DNA from 3 places in the Paraburkholderia sp. CHISQ3 genome. Region 3 is predicted to be linked to each of the others. Evidence: riboswitches for the same ligand, from Rfam matches in the RefSeq annotation. Region 3 holds a riboswitch; each other region holds the start of a gene.

Region 1 (4,609 bases), on a different contig from region 3:
CGAAGGCGTCGATGCGTGCCTGATCGACGGTGACCCAGTCCGATATGCCCAGTTCACGGCCTACGAAGTCGTCGATCGTGGCGACGCTGTATCCATTGATGCTCATCGTGTCTGCTCCTTAAGGCCGGTCACGCGAACTGTTCGCGCAACCACTTCTTGTTGGTTTTGCCGACGCTCGTTTTCTGCAGTGCTTCGACGAACTTGACGATCTGCGGCACCGCGTACTTCGAGATCCGCCCGGTCTTGCAGAAACCCATCACGTGTTCCTTGACGCCGTCTTCGGTCAACGCCGCGCCCGCCTTCAGCACCACGAGCGCCACCGGCCGTTCGCCCCATTTGTCGTCCTTGATGCCGATCACCGCGACTTCCGCGACATCGGGGTGCTGCGAAATCAGGCTCTCGATTTCAAGCGACGAAATCCATTCACCGCCCGACTTGATGACGTCCTTGATGCGATCGGTGATCTGGATGTTGCCGGTCGCGTCGATGTTCGCGATGTCCTGGGTATGCAGGTAACCGCCAGCCCAGAGTTGCGTGGAGGCATCGGGATTGTTCAGGTAGCCCTGCGTGAGCCACGGTGCACGCGCGACGATCTCGCCGTAGGCCTTGCCGTCGTGCGCAACGTCTTCCATGCTCTCGTTGACGATGCGCAGATCGACGAGCGGAACGGGAAAGCCGGTCTTGCAGCGCAGACGCACCTCTTCATCGCGATCGAGCGGGCCGGTGTGCGGCGGTAGTTGCGCGAGGCTCAAGACAGGACACGTCTCCGACATCCCGTAGCCGACGAAGATATCGATGCCGCGCTCGAGCGCCGCGCTCGCAAGACCATGCGGCAGCGCGCCGCCGCCGATGATCACCTTCCACTTGCTGAAGTCCGCGTGCTTCGCGGTATCGCACGAAAGCAGCATGTGCAGGATCGTGCCGACGCAGTGCGAAAACGTGACGCCTTCGTCGCGGATCAGTTGTACGAGACGCTCGGGTACGTAGCGGCCCGGATAGACCTGCTTCACGCCTAACACGGTGGCGATGTAGGGCATGCCCCAGGCGTGCACATGGAACATCGGCGTGAGCGGCATATAGACGTCGCCGCGATGAAAGCGCTGGCCCGACATCGGACTCGCGAGCGCCGCCATCAAGGTCAGCGTGTGCAGAACCAGCTGACGATGCGAGAAGTACACGCCCTTGGGCAGGCCCGTAGTACCGGTCGTATAGAACGTGGTGGCCCGGGTGTTCTCGTCGAAGTCGGGGAAGTCGTAGCTCGTGGCGCTCGTTGCGAGCATCGCTTCGTATTCGGTAGCGAACGCAATGGTGTGTGCGGTCGGTTCACTACCCGGCTCATCGATCCATACGAAGGTGCGGACCGTTTCGAGTTGATCCTTGATCGCTTCGACCACCGGCAGGAAATCGGTGTGAACGAACAGCACCTCGGCGCCGGCGTGATTGATCGTGTAGGCGATCTCGGCCTCCGACAGGCGCACGTTGACCGTCTGCAGCACGGCACCCATCATCGGGACCGCGAAGTACGCCTCCAGATAGCGGTGGCTGTCCCAGTCCATCACCGCCACCGTGCTGCCGTGCCGCACGCCGAGCCCGTCGAGACCATTGGCGAGCCGCGCAATGCGTTCCTTCAGCGTGGTGTAGGTCATCCGCAGCTTGCCGCGGTAGACGATTTCCTGGTCCGGTGCCTGAACGAACGACGTATGCAGCAACTGCTTGATCAGCAGCGGATAGGCGTACGGGGAAGGCGTGATGTCTTGCACGGCGTCCTGCATCTAAATCTCCTTGAGTCGAGAAATCGATCGGGCTGACACAGGCTGTGGGTACGTATCGCGTGCGGTGGCATCCCGGTTGATGCCATCATCGATTTGATCAGGGGGACGGACTATCCCCCGAACAGGGGAGCGTTATGGGGGTAGGCGCGCCGCGGAGATTGCGGCGCAGACGGGGCCGTTGCAAAAGCGCGTCGCACGAGCCCCGCGTTTGCCCGAAAAGATTGACTGCGCCGCGCGGGAATCGTTACGCTCTCGCCTCGATGGTTCCCGTGATAGGGATAAAAGGGAACGCAGTAGTCGCGTCGATGGATCGACGCTTCGAGTCTGCGGCTGCCCCCGCAACTGTAAGCGGCGAGTCCGTGCCACTCATGGCCACTGGGAAACCGGGAAGGTCGGCACCGGGCGGCGACCCGTGAGCCAGGAGACCTGCCATCAACCGAGGTCCTGCAGCCGCGCCGGGCGGGGTGTCCCGAAGCGCGAGCACCGCGTGATGCGAGTGCGTGTTGCAAGGACGGCTCCGACCTCTGGATCTGTCACATGGCTAGCATCATTAGAAAAACCGCTTTCTTTCAGAAAGCTTTCTCGCGTCGCGTTGCGGGAGTTGCGGGAATTTCCGCCGCCCTCGCCCTTTCGTTCGGTGCATCGATCGCACAGGCGGCTGACGATTCGACGTCGCCACCAGCGCCGCAATCTTCCTCCGACACCACGACCACACTGCCGAACATCGTCGTCACCGGCGATACGCAGCATCTACCGCAATCGTTCGATCAACGGTATGCGACGACGCACGTTCTGACGCGTCAGGATCTCGACCGGCTCTCGCCCGCCGATCCCAGCATCACGCAGGCGCTCGCTACGCTTCCCGGTGTTACCGTTGCGCAGAACGGCGGGCCGGGCGCGACGGCGTCTGTCAGCATTCGCGGTTCGTCGGGTGCGCAGGTTGCCGTGTTTATCGACGGTATCCGCGTGGGCTCCGCGACCACGGGCACAGCGGAATGGGCCGATCTGCCGGCTTCAGCCTTTGAGCGTGTCGAAGTGATTTCAGGTCCCGCGGCGGCTTCGTTCGGCGCCAACGCGGTGGGCGGTGTCGTGCAGCTGTTCACACGCCACTCGGCGAATCAGCCCAACCAGACCACGATCTCCACCGGTGGCGGTTCGAACAAGACGTTTGATACGCAGATTCGTACGTCCGGCAGTATCCCCTCGACCGGCCCACTTGCTGCGCTTGCCGGGCTCACATATTCGCTCGGATTGCACGACTACAACACGGCCGGGATCGATACGACCCAGCCTTACGCATACGGTCACGAAGCAGGCCGCAATCCGTACCACGCGCAGGATATCGACGGCCGCCTCGGCTATGCGCACGGCGACTGGTCGATTTCCACGTTCGCGCTTTATCACCGGTCGGACCTCTCGTACGACAATGCGGGCGGCGATAACCGGCAACTCGATCACCAGTTGACGACGGGCGTCGCATTCCACTGGGACATCGCACCGGACACGCAGTTCGACCAGTCCGTCGGTTACGCGAACGACCGCCAGTTTTACTACACCACCAACAGCCCGGGTATTTCGAGCGACAAGATCGACTCGACGCGTCTCAGCACATCGACGTCGCTCACGCATCAGGAAAAGGGCTTCCGGTTGTTCGGCCTGCCGCTGTCGGGTGAGACGAAGCTTGCCTACGACTTCTCGCGCGAACAAGCCTTCCTGCCTGTCGATATCCCAACCGGCGTGCCGACGCGCAACGATTCCGCGGTGTCGCTCCATCAGTCGGCCACGCTCGGTGCGCTCACGCTGTTCCTCGCGGGACGCCATGAGATTGTCGAAGGCCAGTCGGTCAACACCGGCAATGTCGCCGTGTCGTATGCGATCACGCCCGTCTACACGGCGCGACTGTCATACGGCAACGCGTTCCGTCTGCCGACTTTCAACGATCTGTACTACCCGCAATTCGGCAACCCGAATCTCCGGCCCGAACGCAGCGATTCAGTCGAAGCAGCACTCGACGCGGCCACTTCGTTCGGCAATTTCTCGCTGGCGATTTACAACACCCGCGTGCATAACCTGATTGCGTATAACTCGGCGACCTTCGCGCCCGATAACATCGGCGAAGCGCGTATTCAGGGCATCGACCTCTCGTACAAAGGCACACTCGGCAAGTCCACACCCGTCAGTCTTGCTGTCGGCATCCTGAATCCGCAGGACATCACCGACCGCAGCTGGCTCAATCGTCGCCCGCGTCAAACGGTCAACCTGAGTGTCGATCACACCTGGGATGAGTTCCACCTGCATGCGCTCAGCACGGGCGTCTCTGTGCTGTATGGCGGGACGACGTTTGACGATCAGTTCAATGCGACTTATCTGCCGTCTTATACGCGGGTCGATTTGCGCGCGTCGTATCGGGTTAATTCGCATCTCACGGTGTCGGCGAATCTGTCGAATCTGTTCAACCGGCAGTATGTGACGGCGTATGGATATAACACGCTGGGGCGGACGGCGTTTGGGAAGGTTTCTTATACGTTTTAGGTGGGGGAAGTAAGGCCGGTCGTTGTGGTGTGCCGGTCGGTACTTACGCGTTTGCGGCGAGACGAAAAGCAGCCTCCGCCTGCACGATAACTATCGTGCACGCCCAGTAGGTAATCCGATTCATAGAGCCGCGCTTTGGGGTCGACTCGACCGGCGCGTTGAGCCCGCTCCAGCCTCCGGCGCATCAACTGACGTCCCCATCGGTCCGGGCTGGCGTCACTGAATGCGCCAAACGTCTCCTGTCCCTGAGGCGGATATTGCCGCCCCGCAAACCAGCCGAGCCGCGGGTCGAGATTGAAAGAAGG
Region 2 (4,609 bases), on a different contig from region 3:
ATCAATGGAATCGAGCGGCGAAAGCCGAACTGCGAGCCCGACGCAGTGGCAAGCGCCGTCGCGCCACCCGGTGTCACGGTGGCGACGGCGGCAAACAGGATCAACGGTGCGATCGAGCCGGTCGAGGTGGCGACGAAGGACATGGCAGCGTTCCGGAGCAAAACGTCACTGTAGTCATCTCGTTCACATTAGAAAATCGAAAGTTTATGATGATTCACATTAGACAATATAATGCGACGATGAACCGAAATCTCGACCTCGCACTGGTACGCACTTTCGTTGTGGTTGCCGACCACAGCAGCATGACCGTTGCCGCCAACCGCCTGCACCTGACTCAGGGCGCGGTGAGCCAGCAGATCAAGCGCCTCGAGGAGGCTTTGGGTTGCGACCTGTTCGACCGCGTCGGACGCCAGCTCGAACTGACTCAGGTCGGCGAACGCTTTCTCGGCAAGGCGAAACGCCTGCTCGGCATGAACGATGAAATCTGGGCGGATATGGCGGCCCGTCCGATACTCGGCCAGGTGCGTCTGGGTGTGCCCTACGATCTGGTCGGTGCCTGCTTCGCGCCGATCTTCAAGGCGTTTACCGAAGCATGGCCGAACGTGGAGATGGCGATTGTCTGCGGTTCATCGCCGGAGCTCGCGGAGGCACTCGCGCGCGGTTCGCTCGATGTCGCAGTGATCGAAGAACCTGCAACCGAAGCAAGTGGCGAATGTCTGCGTGTCGAACGCCTGGTGTGGGTCGGCGCGCGCGGCGGCAGCGCGCATCTGAAGCGACCGCTGCCGGTCTCGATGGTGAGCGATACCTGCGCATTCCGGCAGACCGTGCTCGGTGCGCTGGGCAGCAGTGGCATCGAGTGGCGCACGGTCTTCGAGAGCGGCAACATCGAAGCGACCACCGCGACGGTGCGCAGCGGGCTCGCTGTGACCGCGTGGCTGACGTCGACCGTGCCCGCCGATCTCGACATTCTCAGCGCGGATGCTCAACTGCCCGAACTTCCGCCGTTCGCGATCAGCCTGCGATTTCCTGCGCAGGGCGCCAACCCGGCCGGACGCGAACTCGCGCAGTTCATTCGCGATGGACTGCTGCGGCAACATCGGCCCGCGCCGATGTGAAGCAGCAACGCGCAGCAGGATTTCGCCGGTGTCGCGCTCGCTCGACTTCTCGACTTCAACCGTTCACAGCCCGGCCGGCAACACGTTGCGCGAGCTCTGCTGTGCACGCTCGACGAGCGCACCGAACAGCAACCCGATCGTCGTCCACATGATCGCCTGCATGCCAAGCGCCGCGAGGCGGAATTTCCACAACAGCGCAGCAGGGAACGCGGCGGGCACTTCGTTGATCGACGGCAGGCCGAGTTGCACGGCCGCGATGATGACGATAAACACCGCACCGGCGACGATCGCTCCATTCCACGCGCCAAATCGTGCAGCCGCATGACGCCGCAGCTTCAACGAGAACACCGTCGCCGCCAGCGAGATCGCGATCATCAGGAAGAACAGGCCCGTGCGATAGCCGATCGTCTCGGGGTCGCCGATCGATGGCGGATTGGCCGGATACTTGAGATTCGGCACGATCACGATCGCGACGAATGCTGCGAGCGCGAGCAACGCCGACAACGCACGTGCACCGAGCCGGCCCGAGCGGCCGTATGCATACGCGAACACGAGCGAGAACAAGCCGCCCACCGCCGCGCCATACACGACCACACCGGTCAACAAACCGAGCCCCGCCTGCGTGTGACGGCTGACAATTTCTGGCTCGGGCGCTTCGCCCTTCGCGGCATCGGCTTTCTCTTCGAACGAGATCGCCTGATCGACCTGCGGTTCGCCGGCGATCTTCGCAAAAGTGAACGTGAGCAATCCCGCGACGATGCCCGTGAGCATCCCGCGCATCAACAATCTACCGACCATGTCGACTCCCGGTTAGTGGCAAGGAAAGCCGAGCAGATGGCGGCCGTCGTGCACGAACTCGTGCACGTACATGCCGGGGATCAACGACGTCGCGCCTTCTTCGGCGCCGACGAAATAGATCGCCAGTAACAGCAGCAGGCCGCCGAAGATAATCCACGGCAGCAATTCACGCAGAGGGATCGGCACCGGCTGGACAGCCGGTTTGAAAACAGCATCGGTCATGACGGACTTCTCCTGGGGTTACGCGCCCCGATAGTCGTGGTGGTCGTGAGAAAAAGATGACGTGAAGCGAGGGTCTGGCTTCCGGTTCTTCATTGAACCGATTACAGTGGCGCGACCGCACCGGACTTGCACCGGCTTCCTTGCTTCAGCGGCGTTATTCTACGCGCTAAACTTCGCGGCACACGCTTCATGGGAGAGCAGCGCAATGCACACACGGTTATGGCTAGTAAGCCATGCAGCGACCGCCGCGATGCGCAGCGGCCGCTTCCCCGCCGACGATCCACTCGATGCACGCGGTCGTGACGACGCGCATGCGTATCGCGCACAACTCGATGTGCCTCGCGATGCGCTCGTATTCAGCAGCCCTGCCCCATGTGCTCGCGAAACGGCCGCAGCGTTGAATCTCACCGCCGACATCGCACCTGCGCTTGCCGACATGAGTTACGGCCGCTGGCATGGCCAGCGCGTCGCGGACATCGCAACAGACGAGCTGCCGATGCTCTCCGCCTGGAGCACCGATCCCCATGCCGCGCCGCCCGATGGCGAATCGTTCGCCGCGGTGTCGACGCGGGTCGCGCAGTGGCTCGAACAACTTCCAGAAGTACCTGCCGTCGTCGCAGTCACGCATGCTGTCGTGATACGCGCCGCGCTACTGCATGCGCTACGTGCACCGCTCGCTGCTTACACGCGAATCGAAGTCGGCCCGCTCTCGCGCATCGAATTGCAACGTTCGACACGCGGCTGGGTCTGGTGGCCCGCTGCATAGATAGTGGGATCGATCTGCGCGTCGCTCATCTCCTGCATGCGCTCCGCATGAGGCTCGACTTTCATTTGCATGTCCGTTGCGCACGCACATGGTGCGCAGTCCTTCATCGCACTCACGCAATCTAACGCGCGTGTAAGGCTTGCAAACATCGTCGCATGCAACGCGCGTCGATATTCTCGTGCAATTGTCATCGCAACATCACCCATGTTCGCGATTCGCGAACTATATTGGGAGGTCAGGGAAAAACAATACTGCTGAGAGGATTCACCGATGATCAAGCATCGCATCTATTCCGCGTTTCTTTCCGCCGTGCTGATCGCTACGATCGCGCCGGTATGTCAGGCGCAGCAGTACACCACCGACTGGATCGCCAACACCTTCGGCACCGACGCCACGCATGTGGGCAGTACCGCGCGCTCGATGTGGGTCGCGCCCGAAGGCGTCATCTACACCGCGTCGTTCTGGGATGAAAACGAAGGTGGCGTCGCGCTCTATCAGAGCGGCAAGGGCATCGGCTCGTTTGGCCTGCACAACGAGTTCCAGGGCAGCGCCATTACCGGCAACGCCACATCGATCTTCGCCGCCTTGCAATTCAACAACGTGTACGGCAGCGGCGCAGTGGGACGCTACAACCGCACCACGCAAACGCGCGATGTGCTCATCAACGTCAGTGCGGACACAACCGAAACCCATGCCGATGTCGTGACCGGGCTCGCCACCTCGGGCTCGCTGCTGTATGCGAGCGACCTTCCTGGCAATCGGGTCCGCGTCTACACCACAGACGGTGTCTGGCAGCAAGACATCAACGTGACGTCGCCTGGCGCGCTTGCCATCGACAGCTCCGGCAATCTCTGGGTCGCCCAGAAGAGCGCGGGCACGATCGCCGAATTCAGTTCCACCGGCACGGCGATGAACACTATCCAGATGCCCACTGGTGCGAAACCTTCGGCGCTGTTTTTCGACACGGCGAAACAACTGCTCGTTGTCGGCGACGAAGGGCCGGACATGAACATCAAGATCTATAACACCTGGCTCATTCCATTTCAGGTCGGTACGTTTGGGATCAAAGGCGGATATCTCGACAACACGACGGGTATCAAAGGCCAGGTCGGCGACAAGCGCTTCACGCGCGTCACCGGTATCGGCAAGGACTCCGCCGGCAACTTCTATGTGCTGAACAACCCATGGGGCGGAGGCTGGGATCTCGGCCGCGACGGCGGCACCGATATTCACGCCTACAACAAAGGCGTCCTGCAATGGACACTGCAATCGCTGAACTTCGAGGGCGTCGCCGCGCCTGATCCCGGTACGGACGGGGCGTACTTCTATAGCGGCACCAACATCTACACGGGTACCGCCGGAGGAACCTTCGTTGCGAACACGGTCGATCCGATCACCTATCCGTCCGATCCGCGCCTCAACATCAACGACACGCAGCGCGACGAACATTTCGGGCAGATCGTCTCGGTAGGCGGCAACCGCATTCTGGTCGCGTCAGGACAGAACCCGGCGATCTTCTATCTGTTCCACTTCAACGCTGCGAACGGCTATGTCGCGATACCGGATGCGTCGATTCCGGGTACGGCGTTCAATACGACGGCACCGATCACGGGTGGATTTTCTATCGATAGCAAGGGTGACATCTGGGCCGGTCTCGACAGGACGAACCACATCTATCACTATCCATTGATTGGCTTCGATGCCAGCG
Region 3 (4,609 bases):
CGCCGTTCGTAGATCGCGCGATAGACCGCCGCGCGCTCGCTGTCGTCAAAGGGTTTCGCCATGGAACAGGGCGGCCGTGAAAGCCGGATTGGACGGCCAGTAGCCGTGCATATAGGTCGCGACGATCGAACCCCAGCGGTATACGGACTCGCCGCCCGCGGCCGGCCCCATGGCGTGCGGCCGGGTGGCGGTCAGTACGGGGTCGAGCGGGGTGGTCATCTGCGTGTAGTGAAACGTATGGCCTCTCAGTGTGCCGTGTCGCCCGTCCAGTTGTTGCATGCCGAGCGCCGCGAGCCGCGCCTGCATCGTTGCGCGGCCGGGTAGCAGTCCGAGCATCGGTGTCTGCGTGCCGTCGCTGTCCGTCAGGCTGTCGAGCAGGTACAGCATACCGCCACATTCCGCGACGATGGTTTTTTTCGCTGCTGCATGTGCGTGAAGCGAGGCTGCCGTGCGCGTGCTGCGCGCGAGCGTGGCGGCGTGTAGCTCCGGGTAACCACCTGGCAGATAGAGCGCGTGAGCATCGGTTGGCACGGCTTCGTCGGCGAGCGGCGAGAAGAACGCGAGCGTTGCGCCGAGCGTTTCGAGCAGCGCGAGATTCGCCGGATAGATGAAGGAGAACGCGGCATCGCGTGCGACGGCAATCCGCATTCCGTCGAGCAGGCGCGGCAGCGCAGTGCTTCCATGCGCAGCGGATGCGGGGGCGAACTCGACGGTGGGCGGCAGGGTGGCGAGCGCGGTTGCGGCGAGTGCATCTGCTACGCGGTCGAGTCGAGCATCGAGATCGTCGATTTCGTCGGCGTGCCGTAGGCCCAGGTGCCGGTCGGGGAGTTCGATGGCGGCTTCGCTTGCCATGTGACCGGTCCACGCGATGTCCCGCGGCAAGGCTTCCTGCAGCAACTGCGCATGGCGCGCCGAGCCCACGCGATTGGCGAACACGCCATGAAACGGGACTTGTGGCCGGAATTTCGCAAGCCCAAAGGCGATCGCGCCAAATGTCTGCGCCATCGCTTTCGCCGAAATGACCGCGACGACCGGCACGCCGAACGTTGCGGCGAGATCGGCGCTGCTCGGTGTGCCGTCGAAGAGACCCATCACCCCTTCGATCAGGATCAGATCCGCCTGCGCCGCAGCCTCGGCGAGCAGGCGGCGACATGCGTCCTCACCGACCATCCACAGGTCGAGCGATTCGACCGGTGCGCCGCTTGCACGCTCGAGGATGGTCGGGTCGAGAAAGTCGGGGCCGGTCTTGAAGACCCGCACGCGCCGTCCAAGCCGCCGATGGTAACGAGCGAGCCCTGCCGTGACCGTCGTCTTGCCCTGACCCGATGCAGGCGCACTGATGAACAACGCGGGACACGCCGGCATCGCTCAGAACTCCACGCCGCGTTGTGCCTTCACGTGCTGCTCGCGATACGGATGTTTGACGAGGCGCATTTCGGTGACGAGATCGGCGGCTTCGATCAGCGCATCGGGTGCGTGGCGGCCGGTCACGACGACGTGCAGCGCGGCGGGCCGGGCGTTTAACACCGCAAGTACTTCGTCGAGTGGCAGGTATTCGTATTTCAGCACCGTGTTGAGTTCGTCGAGGATCACCATCTGGTAGTCGCCACTGTCGATCATGCGGCGCGCCTCGTCCCAGCCTTTGCGCGCGGTGGCGATGTCGGCGTCGCGGTCCTGCGTGTTCCATGTATAACCGTCGCCCATCGTGACGAAATCGCAGTGCGCCTGGGCGCCGAGAAAATCGCGCTCCGACGTATGTAGTGCACCTTTGATGAACTGCACGACGCCAAGCCGCATGCCATGACCGAGTATGCGCACGGCCATGCCGAACGCTGCCGTACTCTTGCCCTTGCCGTTGCCTGTGTTGACGATCAGCAGGCCTTTTTCGACGGTGGCCGTAGCCTGCTTCTTTTCGTGTCCTTCGCGACGCCGTTGCGTCATGCGTTGATGCGATTCGGGATCGGTTTTCATCGGTCGAGGTCCTGTTCAGTGGAAGCGGAGAGAGTGGAGTGAACGAGTGGATCGGCAACGAGTGCGACGGTGACGCCGTCGTGCACCGTCTTGCCGACGATCAGATAACCGTGAGGTGCCGCGAGTCGCGCGCACGGTTCGCACACACCATCAATGCCCAGATGCACTCGCGCGGCCGCCGAACGTGCAGGCGGCGCGAGCAGTACAGCCGCGATCTGCGTGGATGTGAAAAGACGCAGTGGCAACGCATGACGGGCGCAGAACTCGAGCAGGCCGGGTTCGTTCGCTTTGGTATCGACAGTAGCGATTTCCCGGATCTCGGCGAGCGAGCGCGTACCGAGCGCGGCACGCAGCGCGGCATCGATCTGATCGGCCGACACATTGCGTCGACAGCCGATGCCGGCGATCAGGGTCTTCGTCATGGGTGGATTTCGGATGTGGCGATGCGTGTCGGCAGACCGACGTCGCAGTAGCGATCGCTTATTACCTGGGCGCCGTGTGTCTGTCCCCCGCAGACCCGGCGTTCGGCGTCGTCATCGTCGAGTTCGACGATGACGTTCGCCCCCTCGTCTGGCCGGTATCCGGGCTGGCGGCCTCATGTCGTTGCCTTCCCATCCGCACGCGGCGGACAGTGGCTTCGAACGACATGTGCGGCTCGAAGGCCGCGGGCCGTTTACCGTTGCGGGGACAGCACAGGTTGAGCGCAATGCGCGCTTTCTGTTTCCCGTTTAACTGCACACGCGAGCGCGCGTGCGGGCACCAAACGAGCGCATACGATATCACAGCGCAACACGGTGCCTTCCTTGACGCAGCAAGGCCGGCGGCCTACACTCGCACGCACTCTGGTGCTCGCGTGCGCGCCTCCCGCGCACGCAGTTAAACGGGAAACAGGGCGTCCTCCCACCGCGGAACGGACCAACCTGTGCTGCCCCCGCAACGGTAAGCGAAAGCAGCGCGCAAGCGCTGCAAGACCGGCTTCGCTGCATGCACATCAACCCCGCATGCAATCGACCACTGCGCGACATGAGCGTCGCGTGGGAAGGTGAAGCGGTTCATTCGTTAGCCCGGATACCGGCCAGACAAAATGGGTTCGCGCCGCGGGGATGCGGCGTGTCGTCCACGATTTCCTTGTGTTTCCATTCGCGCCGTACTCCGCGTCATCGTCCCCGCGTTTCGTCTTCTACTGGCCTGTCACGGCGGCGTTCTGTCGTATGGACGAGCAGTTGAACGACGTATCGCGAAGCACGTGGCGGAGCCCTCCGGTGGCGTGGACACACGCGGGTTGTCGGCGAATCCCTCACCGCCACCACGGAGCAGCGATGCAGACACAGATGCGCAAGATTCCCGCCACGATCGTCACGGGCTTTCTCGGCAGCGGCAAGACGACCTTGCTGCGACATATTCTTCAACATGCCGGCGGCCTGCGCATCGCGGTGATCGTCAACGAGTTCGGCGAACTCGGCATCGACGGCGAGATTCTCAAGGGCTGCGGTATCGGCTGCGATGAGGACGGCCGCGAAACGGCGGGACAGGTCTACGAACTCGCGAACGGATGTCTGTGCTGTACCGTGCAGGAAGAATTTTTCCCGGTCATGGAGCAGCTTCTCGAACGGCGCGAGCAGATCGATCATGTGCTGATCGAAACCTCGGGACTCGCGTTGCCGAAGCCACTCGTGCAGGCGTTCAACTGGCCGACGATCAAGAACAGCTTCACGGTAGACGCCGTCGTCACGGTGGTTGATGGACCCGCTGCCGCGAGCGGCCAGTTCGCAGACAATCCGGTCGCCGTCGATGCGCAGCGCAAGGCCGATCCGAATCTCGATCATGAATCGCCGCTGCACGAACTGTTCGAAGACCAGCTCGCTTCCGCCGATCTCGTGATCCTCAACAAGACCGACCTGCTCGACGACGCGCAGCAGGCCGCTGTCGAAGCGCTGGTCCGTGAGGAGATTCCGCCGCAGGTGAAGATCGTCCGCGCGCAGAACGGTCAGCTCGACCTGCACGCATTGCTCGGGCTCGAGGCGGCGTCGGAAACCACGATTCATTTACGGCACGATCACCACGGTTCTGCCGACGATCCCGATCATCATCACGACGACTTCGATTCGGTGGTGGTGGAATGTACAGCGCTATCGCGCGAGGCGACGATCGCCGCGTTGCAGCAGCTCGTCGAGACGCACACGATCTATCGTGTGAAGGGTTTCGCGGCATTGCCGGGCGCGCCGATGCGGCTCGTCGTGCAGGGTGTGGGACGGCGCTTCGACAGTTACTTCGATCGGCGCTGGAGAGCGGACGAACAAGCGGACGAGCCGCAGAAGAGCCGCTTCGTGCTGATCGGCGAAGATCTCGACCAGGCCGCGCTGCAACGCGCATTCGATGCCGCATTGAACCCCGCGGTACACGCCGAAGCACAGCGGGCCTGACGCGCTATGCATCTGCTGCGTACCACGCCGGGTGGCTTCGTCGACGACACGGCCGGTGTCGTCCGGATCGATCAGCAGCCTGCGGACATCGTGGTACTCAGCTCGGCCGATACCACGCTGTCGCTGCTCGCGAGCGTCGTCACGCGGCTCGGTCCAGACTTCCCGAGCGTGCGGCTCGCCAACGTGACTTATCTGCGCCAACCCGCGTCGGTCGA

Evidence for each region. A riboswitch is a leader RNA that binds a small molecule or an ion and turns the genes downstream of it on or off. The one in region 3 is predicted to bind cobalamin.
Region 1: another riboswitch for cobalamin. It lies ahead of M0D65_RS11225 (TonB-dependent receptor); the one in region 3 lies ahead of cobW (cobalamin biosynthesis protein CobW).
Region 2: another riboswitch for cobalamin. It lies ahead of M0D65_RS12430 (CbtB-domain containing protein); the one in region 3 lies ahead of cobW (cobalamin biosynthesis protein CobW).

What each region holds. Positions count from the first base shown of each region.
Region 1 covers NZ_JALPRG010000004.1:291,369-295,977, forward strand. Annotated here, with positions in the region: gene M0D65_RS11215 (MaoC family dehydratase) at 1-106, opposite strand, end outside; gene M0D65_RS11220 (fatty acid--CoA ligase) at 129-1,772, opposite strand; cobalamin riboswitch at 2,017-2,221, shown strand; gene M0D65_RS11225 (TonB-dependent receptor) at 2,310-4,304, shown strand.
Region 2 covers NZ_JALPRG010000004.1:561,415-566,023, forward strand. Annotated here, with positions in the region: gene M0D65_RS12415 (LysE family translocator) at 1-143, opposite strand, end outside; gene M0D65_RS12420 (LysR substrate-binding domain-containing protein) at 240-1,115, shown strand; gene M0D65_RS12425 (CbtA family protein) at 1,179-1,913, opposite strand; gene M0D65_RS12430 (CbtB-domain containing protein) at 1,926-2,135, opposite strand; cobalamin riboswitch at 2,183-2,326, opposite strand; gene M0D65_RS12435 (histidine phosphatase family protein) at 2,341-2,901, shown strand; gene M0D65_RS12440 (SMP-30/gluconolactonase/LRE family protein) at 3,172-4,609, shown strand, end outside.
Region 3 covers NZ_JALPRG010000018.1:98,504-103,112, reverse strand. Annotated here, with positions in the region: gene bluB (5,6-dimethylbenzimidazole synthase) at 1-62, opposite strand, end outside; gene M0D65_RS31710 (cobyrinate a,c-diamide synthase) at 46-1,365, opposite strand; gene cobO (cob(I)yrinic acid a,c-diamide adenosyltransferase) at 1,369-1,971, opposite strand; gene M0D65_RS31700 (cobalamin biosynthesis protein) at 1,968-2,393, opposite strand; cobalamin riboswitch at 2,526-2,750, opposite strand; cobalamin riboswitch at 2,798-3,066, shown strand; gene cobW (cobalamin biosynthesis protein CobW) at 3,291-4,394, shown strand; gene cobN (cobaltochelatase subunit CobN) at 4,401-4,609, shown strand, end outside.